2 linked regions of the Aquibium microcysteis genome follow. The protein of the gene in region 2 interacts with the protein of the main gene of each other region in a pairwise test. Links are inferred from orthologs where the notes say so. Each region holds a gene or a part of one and is shown on either strand. Other genes may lie near its edges.

Evidence for each region.
Region 1: the proteins of IAI54_RS02005 (region 2) and IAI54_RS02560 interact in binary tests that used the Escherichia coli proteins (3 or more experiments, as listed by UniProt). The link is inferred for Aquibium microcysteis from one-to-one orthologs.

Annotation. Positions count from the first base shown.
Region 1 is NZ_CP061080.1:553,366-556,600, reverse strand. What follows is about bases 313-3,235. They hold IAI54_RS02560 (NAD(P)H-hydrate dehydratase), read right to left. Parts: upstream 2,573-3,235; coding sequence 1,052-2,572; downstream 313-1,051. Other genes in these bases: IAI54_RS02555 (P-II family nitrogen regulator), read left to right, coding at 2,878-3,216; IAI54_RS02565 (hypothetical protein), read right to left, coding at 313-956. In the rest of the region: more of IAI54_RS02565, read right to left, coding at 1-312. UniProt on the Escherichia coli protein: Bifunctional enzyme that catalyzes the epimerization of the S- and R-forms of NAD(P)HX and the dehydration of the S-form of NAD(P)HX at the expense of ADP, which is converted to AMP.
Region 2 is NZ_CP061080.1:423,303-426,520, forward strand. The notes cover bases 134-3,039. They hold IAI54_RS02005 (TrmH family RNA methyltransferase), read right to left. Parts: upstream 2,063-3,039; coding sequence 1,205-2,062; downstream 134-1,204. Other genes in these bases: IAI54_RS01995 (RNA polymerase sigma factor), read right to left, coding at 134-476; IAI54_RS02000 (hypothetical protein), read right to left, coding at 906-1,100; IAI54_RS02010 (VOC family protein), read right to left, coding at 2,134-2,556; IAI54_RS02015 (helix-turn-helix domain-containing protein), read right to left, coding at 2,650-3,039. Also shown: more of IAI54_RS01995, read right to left, coding at 1-133; more of IAI54_RS02015, read right to left, coding at 3,040-3,218. UniProt on the Escherichia coli protein: Specifically methylates the ribose of guanosine 2251 in 23S rRNA.

The sequences.
Region 1 (3,235 bases), 130 kb from region 2 along the record:
TGCAGCAGCGGCGATTCGCGGCCGATGAAGGAGAGCAGCGCCTTCTCGTTGTCGTGGACCCTGCCGTCGCGCGCGATCCGCTCCACCAGCCACGCCGCCTCGCCGGCGTCGATCGCCTCCGCCTGCGCTGACGCGGCGGCGCGTTCGGCGTTGCGGGTCCGCCAGGCTTCTTCGAGACCGGACGGGGCACGGTAGGCGTCGAGGATCCCCTTCGCGGCGGCCGACGCCATGGCGCGGAAGAAGCCGGCGACGTCGATGCTCCTGTCGTCGAGGAAGGTCTCGTGGCGCAGCGCCTCCTCGCGCGTGGGCGGCGTCCAGCCCGAGGCGCACATGACGAAGTTCGCCATCGCCTTGACGAAGAGTTCCGTCCATTCCGGGTGATTGGCCGCGCCGGCGGTGCGGTCGTTGAGATCGAACAGCACCTCCGCCTCCTCGCGGCTGATGCCGATGCCGGCGCCGCCGCCGAAGGCGTGGAGGATGCGGCGCAGCAGGTCGACCTCGGCCTTGCCGATGACGCCGGGGACGAGCGTGCGGCCATCCGGCATCCGCAGGACGCCGTCGACGACGGCTTCGGCAACGAGACCGAGCGCGTGGGCCGACAGGCTCGGCGGGGACGTGCGGGCGCGCTCCAGCACCGCGATCAGCACTTCGAGTTCCGTGGCCGGTCGCGCCGTCCCTGCCGCAGCGACCAGCCAGGCCGCGTTGGCATCGGAGACGTAACCCGCCGGAACCTCCTGATGGACGAGATGGTCCGTCACCGCCTCGACGAGGAAGGCCGTCCATTCGGGGCAGGTCGAGCCGGCGCGGCCATCCATCGCCAGGAGCCGCTCGGCCTCCGCCCGGGAGACGCGACCATCCGGAAAGACCTCCGCCCTCAGTCGCGCGACGTCCGCGACGCCGATGCTCTCGTGGTCGCCCGTGCGCACCGACGCCGAAACCGAACCGCTTCCTGCCATGTCCCTCACCCCGCGCCACCAGCCGGACTCCGACGTCCGGCGGAGACTAGCTGCCTTGGCTTGAAAAATGGCGAAGACGGGTGGTTAGCGAAGCTTTAGCGTCCGGAGGCCCGCGCCGGCAGGTCCGCCAGCACCGGCGGCAGAAGCCCCGGCAGGTCCTCGGCGATCAGGCCCGGCCCGAACCGCGACCCCGCCTCGGCATGCATCCAGACCGCGGCGCAGGCCGCCTCGAAGGCCGGCATGCCCTGCGCCAGCAGACCGGCGGCGATGCCCGCCAGCACGTCGCCCGATCCGGCCGTCGCCAGATAGGGCGTCCCGTTGGCGTTGACCGCAGCGCGGCCCGCCGGTTCGGCGATCACCGTGTCCGGCCCCTTCACGACCACGACCGCGTGCGACCGGCGCGCTGCCGCCTGCGCCCGCTCCAGCTTCGACAGCGTGCCGTCGGCGGCGAGGTCGGGGAACAGCCGGCGGAACTCGCCCTCGTGCGGCGTCAGCACCACGAGCGGTTCGCCCCCCGGCTCCGCGCGTACGAGCAGGCGGAACAGCGCCTGCGGCTCCTCTTCGAACGACGTCAGCGCGTCGGCGTCGAGCACCAGCCGCAGGGCGCCCTCCTCGCCGAGCCGGGCGAGCGCGGCGACGAACCCGGCGCAGCGGCTGCCGGTGCCGAAGCCCGGCCCGATGACCGCCGCCGCCAGCCGCCGCTCGCGGGCGAAGGCCAAGGCCTCGTCCGGCGTGTCCGTGCGGCGCAGCATGATCGACGTCAGGTGCATGGCGTTGACCTGCAGCGCCGAGGCCGGCGACAGGACGGTCACCGCGCCCGCCCCGGCGCGCGCGGCGGCCAGCGCCGCGAGCCGCGCCGCGCCCGTGGCCGAGGCGCCGCCGGAGAAGACGCCGGCATGGCCGCGTGCATATTTGTGCGCCTCCCGGTGCGGACGGGGGAAGCATTGCCGCCACAGGAGCGGCTCGTTCCGGAAGGTCCGGCAGCCGATGTCCCGCAGGACCGTGTCCGCAATGCCGATGTCGGCGAGCACGGTCTCGCCGCAATGGCTGCGCCCCGGCTCCAGCAGGTGGCCCGGCTTCAGCCGGAAGAAGGTGACGGTGAGGCCGGCACGGATCGCCGTGCCGAGGGGCTGGCCGGTCCGGCCCGAAATGCCCGACGGGAGGTCGACGGCGACCACGAACGCGTCCGAGGCATTGGCCCGGTCGATCGCGTCGGCGGCCGGACCTGTCACGGCGCGCGCGAGGCCGGCGCCGAACAGCGCGTCGACGACGAGGTCGCAGGACCGAGGCTGGAAGTCCGAAAGCGGCCGGATCGGCCGGGCCCAGTCCGCGCTAGCCCGGCCGGCATCCCCGCCGGCGGGCGGCGCATCGCAATGGACCTCGACGCGAAGGCCGGCCTGCGTCAGGCGCGCGGCAACGATGAAGCCGTCGCCGCCATTGTTCCCGGGCCCCGCCAGCACGTGGACGCGGGCCGCGCCGGGATGGCGGGCGAGGATCTCGGCCGCCACGGCGTCGCCGGCGCGGCGCATCAGCCCGGCGCCGTCGAAGGGGCCGGATGCAATGGCGAGACGGTCGGCCTGCGCCATCTCGTCGGGGGTGAGGAGTTCGAGCGTCATGCAGCCATCCGTCGATCGGAAAGGCAGACTAGTCGCTGCGGGCCGTGGCTGGCAAACGCAGCCGATGCACAAATATTATGCCATTTGCCCACTTTATCATCATCGCCGATTGCGCCTTCGGGCGGCTTCCGGCAGTTTCATCGCGGCGGGCACGAGCTCGTCCCGCCCAAGCCCGCGCGAAGCTTCGGAACCTCCGTGGTGGCGCTGCGTCAGCCGAATTTGATGCCGATCTGGCACGGTTCGTGCTTCGGTTTGGCGGAAGCGGGCTCGATCTGCCGCGCATATCCATCGGAGGCCCCATTCGGATGAAGAAAATCGAAGCGATCATCAAACCGTTCAAGCTGGACGAAGTGAAGGAAGCCCTTCAGGAAGTCGGCTTGCAGGGGATCACGGTTACCGAGGCGAAAGGTTTCGGGCGCCAGAAGGGGCACACCGAGCTCTACCGGGGAGCGGAGTATGTGGTGGACTTCCTGCCGAAGGTGAAGGTCGAGGTGGTGCTCGCCGACGAATCCGTCGACGCGGCACTCGAGGCGATCCGCAAGGCCGCACAGACGGGGCGGATCGGCGACGGCAAGATCTTCGTCTCCAACATCGAGGAAGTCGTCCGCATCCGCACGGGCGAGACCGGCGTCGACGCGATCTGATCCGTCGAAGCCGTCCACA
Region 2 (3,218 bases):
ATATGTTCGTAGGCGGTTCGGATCAGCGTCCAAGTCCGCGACACCGACAGGCCGAGTTCCGCCGCCACGGCCGCGATGGTCATCTCCTCCACGCGGTGCAGCACGAATGCCTTGCGGGTCCGCTCCGGCAGTTCGGCCAGTGCGGACTGCGTCAGGGCGAGGCGCTGCCGGTCATAGACGGCCGCTTCCGCTGACGGGGAAGGATCGACCACCGCCGCGAAGTCCTCGGCGGGAAGATCCACATAGGTCACAAGCCGCTCGCGACGCTGATGGTCGGTCCCGAGATTGCGGGCGGTCCGGAACAGATATCCGGCGGGATTGTGGAAAGCGGTGCCGGCCCTCGGGGGTGAGGAAAGGACGCGCACGAATGTCTCCTGCGTCAGATCGGCTGCCGTGTCCTCGTTGAATCCGCGACGACGAAGCGACAGCGCAATCTCGCGTGCATGCTTCCTGAAGAGAGTTTGGATGTCCCACATTCATCGCCTGCCTGCCCAGTCTCGTCCAACGCCGGGAGACCGCCGACATGGGCGGCCGTCCGGCGCTCGATCAGCCAGGGCCCTATCTGGCGATGTTCCGGGTAAGGTGCCTGATCGCCAAATCCTGACTAATCAAAGAAGGTTTTGATGACAAGCCGAAACTGAGACCGGTGGTGCGGGAACGGTCATGCCCGCGCGGGTGCTGTCTCTCGACGGCACTGGAGATGGGCGCGTTGGCAGGTGAAGCGCGGGCTGTGCGAACCGGCGAACCATGGCCGACCACCGACGAGATGACGATCTTCCGCGCCGGGCGGAGACCTTCCCGACGCGGATTTCCGGCGTGATGTGCCCGGCGTATCGTGCCGGTTGCCGCGCCGAAGGATGACGCCGCCCGAGCCTCGGCCGGTATCGGTCTTCAGCCCTCTCCGTTCAGTTGCCCGAGCAGGAGCCTTCGCCGCGCGAAGGCCGGATTGCCGAGAGGCGCGGAGCCTGCGGCCGCGCGGCGGCCTTGTCGGCGAGCGTCCTGTTCCGGACGGGCTCGCGCGTGGCCGGCATGGCGCCCCAGGGTGTCCACTGCGCGGGGCGGGCGCGGGAGCGATCGGACTGTCTGACATGCAGGGTCATGCGTCTGCCTCCTCTTTCCGTATGGTTAACAGTTTGGGTGGCAAACCGTCCGGATTTGAGGCCGAGGCATCGCCGAAATGTGGCGACGGCGGATGGCGCCGCGTTCAGGAACCGCCGTCGAGATGCCGGCGGGCGGCGTAGAGCGACACGGCCGCCGCATTGGAGACGTTGAGCGAACGGATCGCGCCCGGCATCTCGAGCCGGGCGAGCGCGGTCACCGTCTCGCGCGTCTTCTGGCGCAGGCCCTTGCCCTCGGCGCCGAGCACCAGCGCCAGGCGGTCGCCGGAGAGCGTCCCCTCGAGCACCGCCGGTCCTTCGGAGTCGAGACCGATGCTGGTGAAGCCGGCCGCGTGGATCTCGTCCAGCGCGGCTGCAAGGTTCTTCACCTCGATCATGTCGATGTGCTCCAGCGCGCCCGAGGCGGCCTTGGCCAGCACGCCCGATTCGGCCGGGCTGTGGCGCGACGTCGTCACCAGCGCGCCGGCGCCGAAGGCCACCGCCGAGCGCAGGATCGCGCCGACATTGTGCGGGTCCGTCACCTGGTCGAGCACCAGGATCAGCGGCGTGTCCGACAGCGCCGACAGCGCCTTGGGCTTCAGCGGCTTCGCCTCGATCATCGCGCCCTGGTGCACCGCGTCGCTGCCGAGCAGCCGGTCGATGGCGCGCGGCTCGACGATCTCGACCGGGAAGGGGAGGGCGGCCGGATCGGCGACGCCGAGCCGGTCGAGCGCGTTCTTCGTCGCCATCAGGCGGGTGACCTTGCGCCGCGGGTTGTCGAGCGCCGCCCGCACCGTGTGCAGGCCGTAGAGCCGAACCAGACCGTCCGGCGGCGGCTCGCCGGCAATCGGCGGCCCCGCGCGCCGCACGGGCGCGCCGGCCGGGCCGTTCTGGTCGCGATGGGTGCGCCGCAGCCTGGCGTAATGGCTGTCCTTCGGCGTCCCGCTCTTTTTCTCGTCGCTCATGCCGCCTCTATAGCGGGGCCGCGCGTGGAAGGATACGGCCGCGGCGCGGCGATCGCGCCGTTGCCCGCCGGTCAGCCGGCCGGCTCGTGCGCCTTCGGCCAGTAGGTGCCGAAGCTCCAGACGTTGCCTTCGGGATCGCGGCAGATGAACTCGCGGCTGCCGTAGTCGCGCTCGACCAGACCCTGCAGGATCTCTGCACCCGCCGCCCGCGCCCGTTCGAAGGCGGCGTCCGCATCGTCGACGGCGAGATAGAGCGCCTTGCCGCTCCGCCCGTCGGCCGCGCCCACCATGGCGCCGAAGGCGTCGTCCTTCTCGTCGCCGCACATGATCATCGAGGAGCCGAAGGCGAGTTCGGCATGGATCACCTTGCCGGCGTCGTTGGTGTACTTCGCATGCACGGCGAAGCCGAAGGCGTCGCAGAGAAAGGCGATCATCCTTTCGGCATCGCGGAAGCGCAAGGCGGGGTAGAGGCGGGGGGCTTCGATGGCGGTCATGGCGTGTTTCCCTTGTTGGAGCCGACGCTGCACCCTCGCACCGGCGCCGCTGTCCGGTCTTGAAGAAATGGTACCTCGGCGAAAGATACCGGATCAGGCGATCACCGGCGCCCGGGCCGGCAGTGCCACCGCGGTCGGCGGGGCGCCCGCGAAGTCGCGGAACTCACGCACCAGATGCGCCTGGTCGGCATAGCCGCAGGCGGCCGCGATGTCGGCCCAGTCGCGCGCCGCGTCGCCCTTCGCCAGCGCCAGCACCCGGTTGAACCGCGCCATCCGCGCCACCGCCTTCGGCCCGAGCCCGATCTCCTCGCGGAAGCGCTGGTTCAGGTGCTTGCGGCTCCAGTCGAGCCCGCGCGCGACGTCGCCGATGCGAACCGCCCCGCCCGAGCCGAGGATCCGGCTATAGGCATGCGCCACGGCCGCGTGGGGCTTCGGTCCGTGCGCCAGCCGGTTCGACAGGAAGGCCTCCACCCGGTCGAACCGCCGCTCCCAGTCCGGCTCCTCCGCGAGCCGCAGACGCAGGTCGCGCAGGTCTCCGTCGGCCAGTTCGTCCAGCGTCACCATCCGGCTGGCGATCGCCCGCATCGGCAGGGCGAAGAAGCGGAAGGCGCCGATCGGGGTGAAATCCACCTGGATGCACTCCGCCCCGCCCGTCGAACGGA